Regions from separate parts of the Burkholderia sp. Ac-20353 genome, predicted to be linked through region 1. Evidence: riboswitches for the same ligand, from Rfam matches in the RefSeq annotation. Region 1 holds a riboswitch; the other holds the start of a gene.
What was found. A riboswitch is a leader RNA that binds a small molecule or an ion and turns the genes downstream of it on or off. The one in region 1 is predicted to bind cobalamin.

Region 1 (6,130 bases):
AGACGGGCCTCGTGTGGCGCACGGGCGACGTCAGCCCCGTGCTGGCCGGCTTCATCGACATCGTGCGCGCGCAGGCGATCGTCCGCGCGTGACGCGAACGATCGCGCGCCGGCGTCGTCCAATGCGCGGCACGTTTCACGCGCCGTCGCAGCGAATTCGAAACCTTCACCGCTAACCCATGATCATTCACCCGAATTTCGACCCTGTCGCGATCCATCTCGGGCCGCTCGCCGTGCGCTGGTACGGCCTCATGTATCTCGTCGGCTTCATCGCCGCGATCGTCGTCGGCCGGGTCCGCCTGAAGCTGCCGCATGTCGCTTCGCAGGGCTGGACCGCAAAGGACATCGACGACATGATGTTCTACGGTGTCCTTGGCACCGTGCTCGGCGGCCGGCTCGGCTACGTGCTGTTCTACAAGGCGAGCTTCTACTTCTCGCATCCGCTCGACATCTTCAAGGTGTGGGAAGGCGGGATGTCGTTTCACGGCGGCTTCCTCGGCGTGACGCTCGCGATGATGCTGTTTGCGTGGCAGCGCAAGCGTCACTGGCTGCAGGTCACCGATTTCGTCGCGCCGATGGTGCCGACGGGTCTCGCGGCGGGCCGGCTCGGCAACTTCATCAACGGCGAACTGTGGGGGCGCGTGACCGCTCCGAACGAGCCGTGGGCGATGCTGTTCCCGGGCGCATCGCGCGACGATGCGGCGTGGCTCGGCGCGCATCCGGAACTCGCCGCGAAGTGGCACCTGAACGACGTGTTCCTGCAATACCAGATGCTGCCGCGCCATCCGTCGCAGCTCTACGAGATCGCGCTCGAAGGCATCGTGCTGTTCTTCGCGCTGTTCCTGTTCGCGCGCAAGTCGCGTCCGATGGGCGCGGTGTCCGCGCTGTTCCTGATCGGCTATGGCCTCGCACGCTTCACCGTCGAGTTCGCGCGCGAGCCGGACGATTTCCTCGGGCTGCTCGCGCTCGGCCTGTCGATGGGGCAGTGGCTGTCGTTGCCGATGATCATCGCGGGCATCGCGATGATGATCTGGGCGTATCGGCGCCGCGCGACCGCGGCCACCGCATGATGCGTTCAACTGAATGACGCAGCAACGAAAAACGCCGGCCCAGGGCCGGCGTTTTCGCATCTGGCGGGCAGACGTCGCGCGTTACTTCATCTGCACCGAGCCGTTGACCGTCACCGACACGGTCGCCTTGCCGCCTTCGACTGCGATCGGCGCGCTCATCTTCGCGCTGTCCATCGCAGGCGCGGCCATCGCCATCACGCGCGGATACGGTTGCACGTTGCGGCCGCTGCCGACATTCACGTCGCGAATCGTATAGCCGTTGTAGCCGAATGCCTTCGCGGCTTCGTCCGCGCGCGTGCGGAACGACTTGATCGCTTCGGTCGTGAGCTTCTCCTCGGCCGCACGCTGCGCTTCCGGCGACAACGTGAACTCGACGTTCGCCACCTGCATCAGGTTCGACAACTGGCCCGCGAGCTTCGATGCCGCAGCGAAGTCGCGCGACTCGAGCACGACTTCCGTACGGCCGCGCCATGCGGAGATCTTGCCGTCGCGGTCGGTGCTCGGATAAACGGAGAATGCGCCCGTATGCGCGGTTACGCCGGCGACGCTCTTCGTCTGCGCGAGCGCGGCGTCGGCGCGCTGGTTCAGCTTGGACGTCAGGCTGCCCGGATCTTTCGCCTGCTCTTCATAGAACAGCGTGATGTGGATCACGTCCTGCGGCACTTCGCTGCTGGCCTGCGACGACAGCGACAGCACGCCCGACGGCTGCGGGAAGTGCGGGTTGACGGACTGGGCCTGTGCGGCTGCCGGCGCGAGGGCCAGCGCGGCGGGCACGGCGGTGGCAAGCATCAGCGACAGCGCGAGTGCGGATTTCTTCGTCATTGTTGGACTCCTTATGGGGCGCACGCGGATCACGCGTGCGCGACGCGGGCGGACCGCGCGAGGGAAGAACGACAGCCGGCCGGATCGGCCGGTCGCGGTTGCTTAGTCCGGGCGATGGACCGGCGAGTTCCGGACGGCGCGTGCGTGCTGACCGAATTTGACCTTTGCACGCGCGCGCTTACGCCATCAGCCGTTCGGTGATGAAGCGCCATTCGGCGCGCGTGACGGGCGTGATCGACAGCCGGTTGCCTTTCGCAAGCACGCGCATGTCCGCGAGTTCGTCGTGTTCGCGCAGCGCCGCGAGTGAAACGAGCGGCGACTTCTTCACGAAGCGGACATCGACGAGCAGCCAGCGCGGCGTTTCCTGCGTCGACTTCGGATCGTAATAGGGGCTCTTCGGATCGAACTGCGTGGGATCGGGGTAGGGCGTCGACGACACTTCGGCGAGACCCGCGATGCCCGGCTCGGGGCAGCTCGAGTGATAGAACAGCACGCCATCGCCGATCTTCATCGTGTCGCGCATGAAATTGCGCGCCTGATAGTTGCGCACGCCGGTCCAGGGCAGCGTGCGCTGCGGCGCGCTCGCGAGATCGTCGATGCTCGCTTCGTCCGGTTCGGACTTCATCAGCCAGTATTGCATGGATCGTGATCGATGCAGAAAGAGGCAAACAGGCCCTGGAAAAGGAAACGGCATCGGGACGAGCCCGATGCCGTTAGATAGGCCCCCGCCTTAGCCGCTAGGCCGGCATCCTGAACCAGGGTTCAGAATTGGTCGCAGTTAGCAGCACTTCGGGTACATCAGACAGAGTGACGCGCGCGCCCGTGCTACAAATTTCCGCAACCGTGCACATGGCATTGGTTCAAGGAATATATGACCTTGGCGAACCAGGCAGGGAAGCTGACTGAACTGTGAATCTATGCGTCCAATTTGACCACCGTTGACCGCGGAGATCAAGCGGAATCGACGCATCGATTCGAGGTTACTGCGTCTCGTGCTGTGCGAGCACCGCACCGAGCTTTTCGTTCATCTGGCGCATTGTACGCCGGATTTCCTCCGCGGGAAATGCTTCACCGTGACGCACGCTCGTCTGCAGCCGCAGCAACTCCGACGCGATCGACAGCGCCGCCATCACCGCGATGCGATCGGTGCCGCGCACCGAGCTGTTCGAGCGGATCTTCGACATTTCCGCGTCGACGCGCGCGACGGCCTCGAGCAGCGCCGCTTCGGTCTCGGCCGAACAGGCGAGCCGATAGGCCTGACCGAGAATCGAGACTTCGATCTGCTTGGTGCTCATGCGTGTTCTCCGTGGCTGGCCGCGTCGTCGCTATCGGTGCGCGCCTGCGCATCCAGCAGGTCGAGCTGGTTGTCGGCTTCTGCCGTGCTCTTCGTGCGCGGCAGTTTTTCGAGAATCGCGTTCAGCTTCACCTGCGCGTCGTCGATCTTCGCCGACAGCGTGTCGCGTTCCTCTGCGAGCGCATTGCGTTCCTCGCGCAGCTGCGCGAGCTCGGTGCGCACCGTGTCCGCTTCGGCGCGTAGTTGTGCGACCTGCTCTTCGAGCACGAGCCGTTCCGAGTGATAGCGCTGGTTCAGTGCAATCAGCCGGCCAATATTTTGAGATAGGGTTTCGAGTTCGTTGAGCATCTGCTGCGTCCTCTAAAGACCCAGCATTTTAGCGCGGAATAGCGCGCATTCCGACATCTGTAACGTTTCCAGTCGTAACACCCCGGCTTCTTGCCGCGAATTGGCGAAACGGACGCGATTTCGCATGCGTGCGGGCCGCTTTCTTGACGCTCCCGCGGCCGGCTCCTAAACTGGCGCCGCCTCGGTGCTCGCGCGTACGACGCGCGGTTAAACGGGAAGCAGGGCGCCGGCTCCGCCAGGAGCAGCCAACCTGCGCTGCCCCCGCAACGGTAAGCGGCCGCATCGGACGATGCAGGCCGGCTCGGGTGCGCTCAATGTGTGCGGTTCGTACGCGGGCGCAGGCCACTGCGCGTGAATCGCGCGGGAAGGCGAGCCGGTGTGCCGCCAGCCCGGATACCGGCCGAGGCGGGGAGCCCGTACGCGGGCTTCATGACGCGCGGCCTGCGGGGAAGCGGGGCGCGCAGCCGTTCACAGGACTATCTTCGATGCTGACCCCAATCGCCCGCACCGCGCTCGGCGCGCTATGCGGGTTGCCGCTCGCCGCTGCGGCGCAGACGGCCGCTGCCGATCCCGCCGCGCCTGCTGTTGCGTCTGCCGCCTCGCCCGCTGTTGTGTCCGCCGTTGTGCCCGCTGCCGCACCCGCCGAACAGAACACCGAAGCGTCGCTGCTCGTGCCGGTCGTCGTCACCGCGCAACGTGCGCCGCAAGCCCTCGCCGACGCGATTCCGCAAACGACCGTGTTCGACACGCAGGACATCGCTGCACATCCGGGCGCCGATCTGCCGACGCTGCTCGCGTTCGCGCCGGGTGCGCAGATCGTGCGCAACGGCGGCCCGGGCGCGACCGCGACGCTGTTCCTGCGCGGCGCGCAATCGACGCAGTCGCTCGTGCTGATCGACGGCGTGCGGGTCGATTCGGCGAGCCTCGGCGCCGCGCAACTGAGCCAGTTGCCGCTCGACCAGATCGAGCGCGTCGAGATCGTGAACGGCAACGTGTCGTCGCTGTACGGCTCGGGCGCGATCGGCGGCGTCGTGCAGGTGTTCACGAAGGACGGTGGCAATCATCCGCCGCGTTTCAATTTCGCGGTCGGCCTCGGCAGCTATGGCACGCAGACGCAGCAGGCGGGCGTGTCGGGCCGGCTCGACAGCGAAGGCAACACGACCTTCAGCCTGTCGGTCGCGCGCGAGAAGGACAACGGTTTTTCCGCGCTCGATCCCGCGAAGCAGCCGAATGCGAACCCGAACGCGAACGGCTATCTGAACGAGAGCGTCACGGCATCGCTGCGGCATCGCTTCAATGCGCGTTGGGACGCGGGCGTCAGCTACTTCCAGTCGAACGGCAACAACAGCTACGACAACGCGTTCGGCGCGCCGACCGACCTGAACAACCTGTATTCGCGCGTACAGCAGGCGCGCGTGTACGCGAACGGCAAGCTGCTCGACTGGTGGACGACGCATGTCAGCGTTGCCACCGGCAACGATCGCAGCCAGTCGGAGCTGAACGGTGTGTACACCGACCACTTCAACAGCGACAACCGGCAGTACACGTGGCAGAACGATTTCCGGATCGCACCCGACCAGATGATCCAGGCCGGCTACGAGCGGCTCGACCAGCAGTTCATGTCGAACGTGTATTCGGCGCCGCAGCGTCACGTGAATTCCGGCTGGCTCGGCTACACGGCGCGATTCGGCCGCCAGCAGTTCCAGGCGAACCTGCGGCGCGACCAGTATTCGGATTTCGGCGGCGCGAACTCGTACTATCTCGGTTACGGCCTTGACGTCACCGATCGGTGGAAAGTCACTGCGAGCTATTCGAGCGCATTCCGCGCGCCGAGCTTCAATGATCTCTATTACCCGATCGCCGGCAATCCGTCGATCCAGCCCGAGCGCAGCCATTCGGTCGAGGCCGCGGTGCAGTATGCGTCCGATGCGTTGGGCGTCGTGCGCGTCACCGCGTTCCAGACACGTTATGCGAACCTGATCGACTATCGCCCCGCCGCGGACAGCTTCTTCTATGTCGCGCAGAACGTCGGCCGCGCGAAGGTGCAGGGGCTCGAGGCGTCGTGGCAGGGGCATGTCGGCAAGACCGACGTGCGGGTTGCCGCCACCTTGCAGAACCCGATCGACGAAACGCAGAATCAGGACCTGGACCGGCGCGCACGGCGGTTCGCGTCGGCGACGGCGAGCCGTGCGTTCGGCGCGGTGCGCGTCGGCGGCGAGTGGCTCGTCAGTGGCGCGCGCGACGATTCGGGCGGCGGACGGCTCGGCGGCTACGGGCTCGTCAACCTGTCCGCGCGCTACAACATCACGAAGGCGTGGTATGTCAGCGCGCGCATCGACAACCTCTTCGACAAGGACTACGAGCTTGCCTACGCATACAACACCCCGCGGCGCGGCGCCTATGTCACGCTCGGCTGGCAGCAGCAGTAAGCGGCCGGCACGCGCAGGATGGTGTGCCGCATGAGCGCGTCGCGCGCCGCCACGATCTGGGCCGCGCTCGCGGCCGTGGTCGCCGCGCTGTTCGTCGCGTCGCTGACGATCGGCAGCGTGCCGATGTCGCCGATGCAGGCACTCGCGTCGCTCGTTCCGCACGGTGGC
Region 2 (7,888 bases), on a different contig from region 1:
CGATAGGCGATTTCCCCGGCCCGTACGGAAACGTCCGGCGGGATCGCGAGCACGTCGGCGTCGCTGGGCAACGTGATCCGGTAGCGCTCCTCGAGCCGGGTTCCGGCGCACACGCCTTCGAATACCTTGCTTTTCTGCTGGAGGACGAAGTCGGCGAAGCCGCGGATCTGGCCGAAGTTGGGCAGCGACGGGATCGCAAAGGCCGCGGGGCCGGGCATCAGCGCCAGCTGGTTCAGATTGCCGCTCAGCGCGATCGAGAACGGCTGGTCGAGGTCGTCGAGATGACGCGGGCGCATCCGCAACTCGCCCGCGAGCCCGAAGCGGCGCAGCATCTCGTCGGCGAGCCGTTTCGGCTGGACGTGTATGAACATCTGGCGCGCCCGCTGGACTTCCTGGCCGTCGAGCGTGATGTCGCCCGTCATCGTCGCATTGCCGTCACGATCGAGATCGACCGAATAGGCCAGCAGCGAGCGGCTGTTGTTGCCGTTCTGTGGCGGCGTGACGAGCAGCTTGCCCGTCGAGGTGTCGAGCGCGGGCTTGCCGCTCGACTCGAACTGCAGTGCGCCGAACGGCAGCACGCCGACCGTCGTATCGGCGAACACGTCGAATTCCGGCAACCATATGATCGCGTGATTGAACGTCAGGACATCGGGTGCGGCGGGCAGGCGATAGCGATCGCCGAGATTGACCAGCACCGCGTGGCTCCTGATGCCCTTTGCGTCGAGCAGCGCGGACAGCAGCGTCACCTGATCCTTGCAGTCGCCGTAGCGGTTGGCGAGCACCTCGTCGGCGCGATGCGGGACGACCGGCCCCGCACCGAAATACACGCCGACATAGCGGATGTTGCGCGCCACCCATGCGTACAGCCGCGTCGCCTGCTCGCGCCGGTCGGGGACCCCGTTGGTCAACTGGTCCGCAAGCTGGCGGATCGCGTCGTCCGGTTGCTGCTTGTCGAACGCGCGCTCGTGGTACGCGTGGGCGATTTCCGCGTAGCCGGAGAAGTTGCTCGCGATGAAGACGGGGCCGATATCCGTCCACGCGACCGTGTTCGCTTGCTCGTCGAGCGGGCCGGACGGCGGGGTTTCGTAGTGATAGGAACGGATCCGGCGTCCGTCGCGGGACGCATCGGCCGACTGGCGCATGCCGCGCGCGTCGATCGCGACCGGCATGTCGTCCGGCGTGTCGAGCGTGACGTTCGCTGAACGATAGTCCTCGATCGGCGGAAACGACAGCTGCACGCTGAATTTGCCGGGAAACAGCGTGTCGGTGTCGGTCAGCGTGTACGACAGCCGGATCGAATCGCCTTTCGCGAGCGCGGGAAACGTGACGATGCGCAAATGCCCGGCGCTGAATTGCGGCGCCGCGATCGTGACAGGCGCCGGGCGGTCGAAGATGCCCCGCTCGCTATCGACCGGAACCGTCGAGCCGTCGGCGTGCATCGTCTGCGCCGCGTCGATGTCGAGCTTTTCGAACTGCGCGTTGTATGACAGCGCGTACTGGCCGAAGCGGGCGATCGCCGCATCCGTCAGCAGCTTGATCGACAGATCGACCTTCACGACGCGCTTTCCGGATGCGTCGACCTTGATCACATTGTCGAGTCGTTCGACCTGATAATCCGCCGCGAATGAAATCGAGAGCCGGAGCATCAGCAGAGCCGCGATGCCGTAGCGTGCAATGCGTGAAACGTTCATGTCGAATTCCCGTCGATGGTGGTGTGGCGATGCAAGACAGACGGTAGCCAAATCCCCGCAGCCACGTCAATCGTCTGATGATTTGATCTGCAGCGCGCCTTCACCCGGCCATGCCCCGGTGCGGGGCGGTCGTAGCGGTTTCCCGGGCGAGAGGGTGAAGGCGCGTCAATTCCGGAACCCGTCCCGTCACGGTTCGGGCTATCGGATCGTTCCGCATCCGGCCCCGACGCCGCCTTGACGCTCCCGCCCGCGACGCCTACACTCGCACGCGTTTCGGTGCTCGCGCGCGCGTTCCTGCGCGCGCAGTCAAACGGGAAACAGGGAGCCTGGCTGCATCGCGGCCGCGCCAACCTGTGCTGCCCCCGCAACGGTAAGCGAACGCATTGCGCCCGCCGCAATGCAACGCCGCTTCGCCGCATGCCTGCTGCGCATGCGGACGACCGCCACTGGATGCTTCGTGCGTCCGGGAAGGCGAAGCGGCGTGTTCGTCAGCCCGGATACCGGCCGAGACGAGGGGTTCAGCGCCGCGGGGATGCGGCGCATCGTCCACGGCCGCAGCCACCGTGCGTCCGGTGCCCGAGCGTCTTCCGTGTTCCGATCCGCCGTGCGCTTCGTGCGAGGCCGGTCAGGCATCCGGCGGCGTGCGCGGGCCCGGGCATCCGGTGCCGGCCGTGTTGGCATTTTTCATGTCGACCGTTCGCAAGGTGCACCATGCTCGACTCGTTCCTCCGCCTGTTCAACGACAGTCCGTCCGCGCTGCGCGGAATAATCGTCGCCATCCCGTCTGTTCGCTGCTGATCGCCTTCTGATTTCCCCATTTTCGACACAGGACCTTCCATGACCATGCGCAAGCTGCCCGTCACCATCGTCACGGGCTTTCTCGGCAGCGGCAAGACGACCTTGATGCGCCACATCCTGCAACACGCGCACGGCCGCCGCATCGCGGTGATCGTCAACGAGTTCGGCGAGCTCGGCATCGACGGCGAAATCCTCAAGGGCTGCGGCATCGGCTGCGACGACGCGCAGGACGAGGCGTCCGGCCAGCTCTACGAACTCGCGAACGGCTGCCTCTGCTGCACCGTGCAGGAAGAGTTCTATCCGGTGATGGAGGCGCTCGTCGAACGCCGCGCGGACATCGACCACGTGCTGATCGAGACGTCCGGCCTCGCGCTGCCGAAGCCGCTCGTGCAGGCGTTCAACTGGCCGACGATCCGCAACAGCTTCACCGTCGATGCGGTCGTGACCGTCGTCGACGGGCCGGCCACCGCGAGCGGGCAGTTCGCGGAGAACCCGCAGGCGGTCGATGCGCAGCGCCGCGCCGATCCGAACCTCGACCACGAATCGCCGCTGCACGAGCTGTTCGCCGACCAGCTGTCGGCGGCCGATCTCGTGATCGTCAACAAGGCCGATCTCGTCGACGACGCACAGCTCGCACAGGTCGAGACGGCGATCCGCGAAGAAATCCCGCCGCAGGTGAAGATCGTGCGCGCGACGCGCGGCGAGCTGGATCTCGCGATGCTGCTCGGGCTCGAATCGGCGTCCGAGGACACCATTCACCTGCGCCACGACCATCATGGCTCGGCCGACGACGAAGATCACGATCACCATCACGACGACTTCGACTCGGTCGTCGTCAGCGGCGATGCGGGCTCGCGGGAAGCGACGATCGCCGCGCTCAAGCGCGTCGTCGAGACGCACACGATCTATCGCGCGAAGGGCTTCGCCGCGCTGCCGGACGCGCCGATGCGGCTCGTGATCCAGGGCGTCGGCCGCCGCTTCGACAGCTACTTCGACCGCCGCTGGCGGGACGGCGAAGCGCGCACGAGCCGCTTCGTGCTGATCGGCGAGGACCTCGACGCGGCCGAGCTGCAGTGCGCGTTCGACGCGGCGCTCGCGGCCGAACTGCAGCAGGCGTAACCCACGATGCATCTGCTGCGCACCACGCCGGGCGGCTTCGTCGACGATACGCAGGGCGTTGTCCGGATCGACCAGCGGCCCGCCGAGATCGTGATCCTGAGCTCGGCGGATACCACGCTATCGCTGCTCGCGAGCGTCGTGCCGCGCCTGCCCGCAGGTTTCCCGAGCGTGCGGCTCGCGAACGTGACGTTCCTGCGCCAGCCGGCATCGGTCGATTTCTACGTCGACGACGTGCTGCGGCACGCCAAGGCGGTCGTGATCGACCACCTCGGCGGCGAGGCGTATTGGCCGTACGGGATCGAACAGGCGATGTCGGTCGCGTCGCGGCACCGGCAGCAGCTCGCGATGTTCTCAGGCGACCTGCAGGAAGATCCGAACCTGATCGCGAAGAGCACCGTCGCACCCGAGCTGTGCCGGATGTGGTGGCGCTATCTGCGCGAAGGCGGCGCGCACAACGCCGAAGCGCTGCTGCGCAGCATCGCGTTCCACACGCTCGGCTTCGGCGACGAACCGGAGCCGCCGCGCCCGCTGCCGGCCGCCGCGCTGTACCACCCGGCGCGCGATCCGGCCAGCATCGACGACTGGCTGCCGCGCTGGACGCCCGGTGCGCCGGTCGTCGCGCTCCTGTTCTACAAGGCGCACTGGCAGGCCGCGAACACCGCGGTGTTCGACGCGCTCGCCGATGCGCTGATCCGCGAAGGACTGAATCCGCTGCCGATCGCGGTGACGTCGCTGAAGGATGCGGTGAGCCGCGAAGTGATCGCGCAGCTGTGCGACACGCACGACATCGCGCTGGTGCTGAACACGACCGCGTTCGCGGCCGGCGCGATCGATGGTCCCGAGCCCGACATTCTCGCCGGCGACGCGCCCGTGCTGCAGGTGATCCTGTCCGGCGGCAACCGCGACGCGTGGCTCGCCGACAACCAGGGTCTGCACGCGCGCGACATCGCGATGCACATCGCCTTGCCGGAGGTCGACGGGCGCATCGTCACGCGCGCGGTCAGCTTCAAGGGGCTCGCGTACCGCTGCCCGCACACCGAGGTCGACGTCGTGCGCTACCAGCCCGACGCCGAACGCATCGGCTTCGTCGCGGCGCTCGCGCGCGGCTGGTGCCGGCTGCGCACGCTCGACAATGCCGACAAGCGCGTCGCGCTGATCCTCGCGAACTATCCGCAAAGCGAAGGCCGGATCGGCAACGGCGTCGGGCTCGACACGCCCGCGTCGGCGCTCGGCGTGCTCGCGACGCTGCGCGACGCGGGCTACCGGGTCGCGGATCTGCCTGCCGACGGCGACGCGCTGATCGCGCGGCTCACCGAAGGCGTGACCAACGACCCGGCGATGCATGCGCTGCGGCCCGCGTTCCAGAGCTTCGCGCTCGCCGACTACCTCACGCATTTCGATCGCCTGCCGGCCGCCGTGCGCGACGCGCTGAACGATCGCTGGGGGCCGCCCGAAGCCGACCCGACGCTGCGCCAGCGGCGCTTCACGATCGCGGGCTGGCGCGCGGGCAACGTGTTCGTCGGGATCCAGCCGTCGCGCTCGCGCGGCGAGAATGACTACGCGAGCTATCACGACGCGGACCTCGTGCCGCCGCACGCGTATCTCGCGTTCTATTTCTGGCTGCGTCATGCGTTCCGCGTCGACGCGGTGATTCATCTCGGCAAGCACGGCAACCTCGAATGGCTGCCGGGCAAGAGCGTCGCGCTGTCCGACGCGTGCTGGCCGGACCTGACGCTCGGGCCGCTGCCGCACCTGTATCCGTTCATCGTCAACGATCCGGGCGAGGGCAGCCAGGCGAAGCGGCGCGCGCAGGCGGTGATCATCGATCACCTGATGCCGCCGCTCACGCGTGCGGAGAACTATGGCCCGTTGCAGGACCTCGAGCGGCAGGTCGACGAATACTACGAAGCGCTGATGGTCGACGCCCGGCGTGCGAAGCTGTTGCGCAAGACGATTCTCGCGACGATCGCCGAGCATCGTCTGCATGACGAACTGAGTGTCGCGCCGCCGCGCGATGCCAGTGATGAAGATGCGCTGCTGACGCGCGTCGATGCGTGGCTGTGCGAGCTGAAGGAAGCGCAAATCCGCGACGGGCTGCATGTGTTCGGGATGTCGCCGGTCGATCGCCAGCGGCGCGACACGCTGCTCGCGCTCGCACGCTTTCCGATCGGCGACGGGCAGCAGGCGCGCGCCGGGCTGATCGGCGCGCTCGCGCGCGATCTCGCGCTCGGCGACGATTTCGATCCGCTCGCGGCCGACTGGGCCGCGCCGTGGAATGGGCCACGGCCCGCGCTGCTGGCGGACCTCGACGAGTCGCCGTGGCGACACGCCGGTGATACGCGCGAGCGCCTCGAACGGCTCGCGCAGCAGTGGCTCGACCGTTTGTGCGTGAGTGTGCCGGGGGCACCGTGTGAGCTGCCGCCGGGCGAGTGGACGCACACGCTGCCCGTGATCGAACGCGTGCGCGCGACGCTGATGCCTGCGCTCGACGCGTGCGGCGACCAAGAGCTGCGCCAGCTGCTGCGCGGACTCGACGGCCGCTTCGTGCCGCCGGGGCCGAGCGGGTCGCCGTCGCGCGGCCGTCCGGACGTGCTGCCGACGGGCCGCAATTTCTACTCGGTCGATACGCGCGCGGTGCCGACGCAGGCCGCATGGTCGCTCGGCCTGAAATCCGCGCAGCAACTGATCGAGCGGCATCTGCAGGATCACGGCGACTATCCGCGCGCGATCGGCCTGTCCGTGTGGGGCACGGCGACGATGCGCACGGGCGGCGACGACATCGCGCAGGCGTTCGCGCTGATCGGCGTGCGGCCGAAATGGGCGCACGGCAGCCATCGCGTGACCGACTTCGAGATCCTGCCGATCGAGATCTTCGACCGGCCGCGCATCGACGTGACGCTTCGCGTATCGGGCTTCTTCCGCGATGCGTTCCCGAACCTGATGCATCTGTTCGATGCGGCCGTGCAGGCCGTCGCCGCGCTCGACGAGCCCGAGCATCTGAACCCGATCCGCGCGCGCATCGAACGCGAGCGCGCGACGTGGGTCGCGCAGGGCGTGCCGCCCGACGAAGCGCGGCGCCGCGCGGGCTGGCGCGTGTTCGGCGCGCGGCCCGGCAGCTATGGCGCGGGGCTGCAGGACCTGATCGACCAGCGCCGCTGGCAGACCGACGCGGATCTCGCCGACGCGTACCGCCAGTGGGGTGGCTATGCGTACGCGCAGAACAGTGCGGGCGATGCGGCGCCGGACGTGTTCGGCGAGCGGCTCGCGGCGATCGACGTCGTCGTGCAGAACCAGGACAGCCGCGAGCACGACATCCTCGATTCGAACGACTACTACCAGTTCCAGGGCGGCATGACGGCGGCGGTGCGGCATCTGTCGGGCCGGCAGCCGAGCCTGTATCACGGCGACCACGCGAACCCGGCCGCACCGAAGATGCGCACGCTGCGCGAGGAAATCGCGCGCGTGATCCGTTCGCGCGTCGTCAACCCGAAATGGCTCGACGGCGTGAAGCGACACGGCTACAAGGGCGCCGCGGAAATGGCCGCGACCGTCGACTACCTGTACGGCTACGACGCGACCGCGCGCGTGCTTGCCGATCATCAATATGCGCTCGTCGCCGACGCGTACCTGTTCGACGACGACACCCGCGCGTTCCTCGAGCGGCACAATCCGCGCGCGCTGCATGGCATCTGCGAACGTTTCGTCGAGGCGATGCAGCGCGGGCTGTGGCAACAGCCGGGCGACTATCGCGAGCGGATCGAATCCGTGTGGCTCGCGAGCGAACAACTTCAGGAAGGGGAACGGCGATGACCGATCCGACGACGCACCGCGCCCGCGCGGTAGCTCCCGCAGCTTTCCCCGCTGTGTTTCCCGCAGTTTTTCCATTTGCCGCGATCGTCGGGCAGACAGCGCTGCAACAGGCGCTGCTGCTCGCCGCGATCGATCCGTCGCTCGGCGGCGTGCTCGTCAGCGGGCCGCGCGGCACCGCGAAATCAACCGCCGCGCGCGCGCTTGCAGAGCTGCTGCCGGAAGGGCAGTTCGTGACGCTGCCGCTGTCGGCGAGCGACGAACAGGTGACGGGCACGCTCGATCTCGCACACGCGCTCGCGGAACACGGCGTGCGCTTCCAGCCGGGGCTGCTGGCCCGCGCGCATCGCGGCGTGCTGTACGTCGACGAGGTGAACCTGCTCGCGGACGGGCTCGTCGATACGCTGCTCGACGTTGCCGCGAGCGGGATCAACATTGTCGAGCGCGATGGCGTGTCGCACGCGCACGATGCG

Region 2: another riboswitch for cobalamin. It lies ahead of cobW (cobalamin biosynthesis protein CobW); the one in region 1 lies ahead of G3N94_RS38625 (TonB-dependent receptor).

The regions. Positions count from the first base shown of each region.
Region 1 is NZ_JAAGPL010000304.1:334-6,463, forward strand. It holds partial or broken gene G3N94_RS38590 (LysR substrate-binding domain-containing protein) at 1-92, shown strand, start outside; gene lgt (prolipoprotein diacylglyceryl transferase) at 179-1,069, shown strand; gene G3N94_RS38600 (SIMPL domain-containing protein) at 1,151-1,891, opposite strand; gene G3N94_RS38605 (EVE domain-containing protein) at 2,070-2,531, opposite strand; RNA gene ssrS (6S RNA) at 2,610-2,790, opposite strand; gene G3N94_RS38615 (cell division protein ZapA) at 2,872-3,186, opposite strand; gene G3N94_RS38620 (ATPase) at 3,183-3,533, opposite strand; cobalamin riboswitch at 3,699-3,953, shown strand; gene G3N94_RS38625 (TonB-dependent receptor) at 4,019-5,962, shown strand; partial or broken gene G3N94_RS38630 (iron chelate uptake ABC transporter family permease subunit) at 5,981-6,130, shown strand, end outside.
Region 2 is NZ_JAAGPL010000077.1:1,305-9,192, forward strand. It holds gene G3N94_RS21630 (DUF3857 and transglutaminase domain-containing protein) at 1-1,691, opposite strand, end outside; cobalamin riboswitch at 1,949-2,215, shown strand; gene cobW (cobalamin biosynthesis protein CobW) at 2,529-3,608, shown strand; gene cobN (cobaltochelatase subunit CobN) at 3,615-7,418, shown strand; gene G3N94_RS21645 (ATP-binding protein) at 7,415-7,888, shown strand, end outside.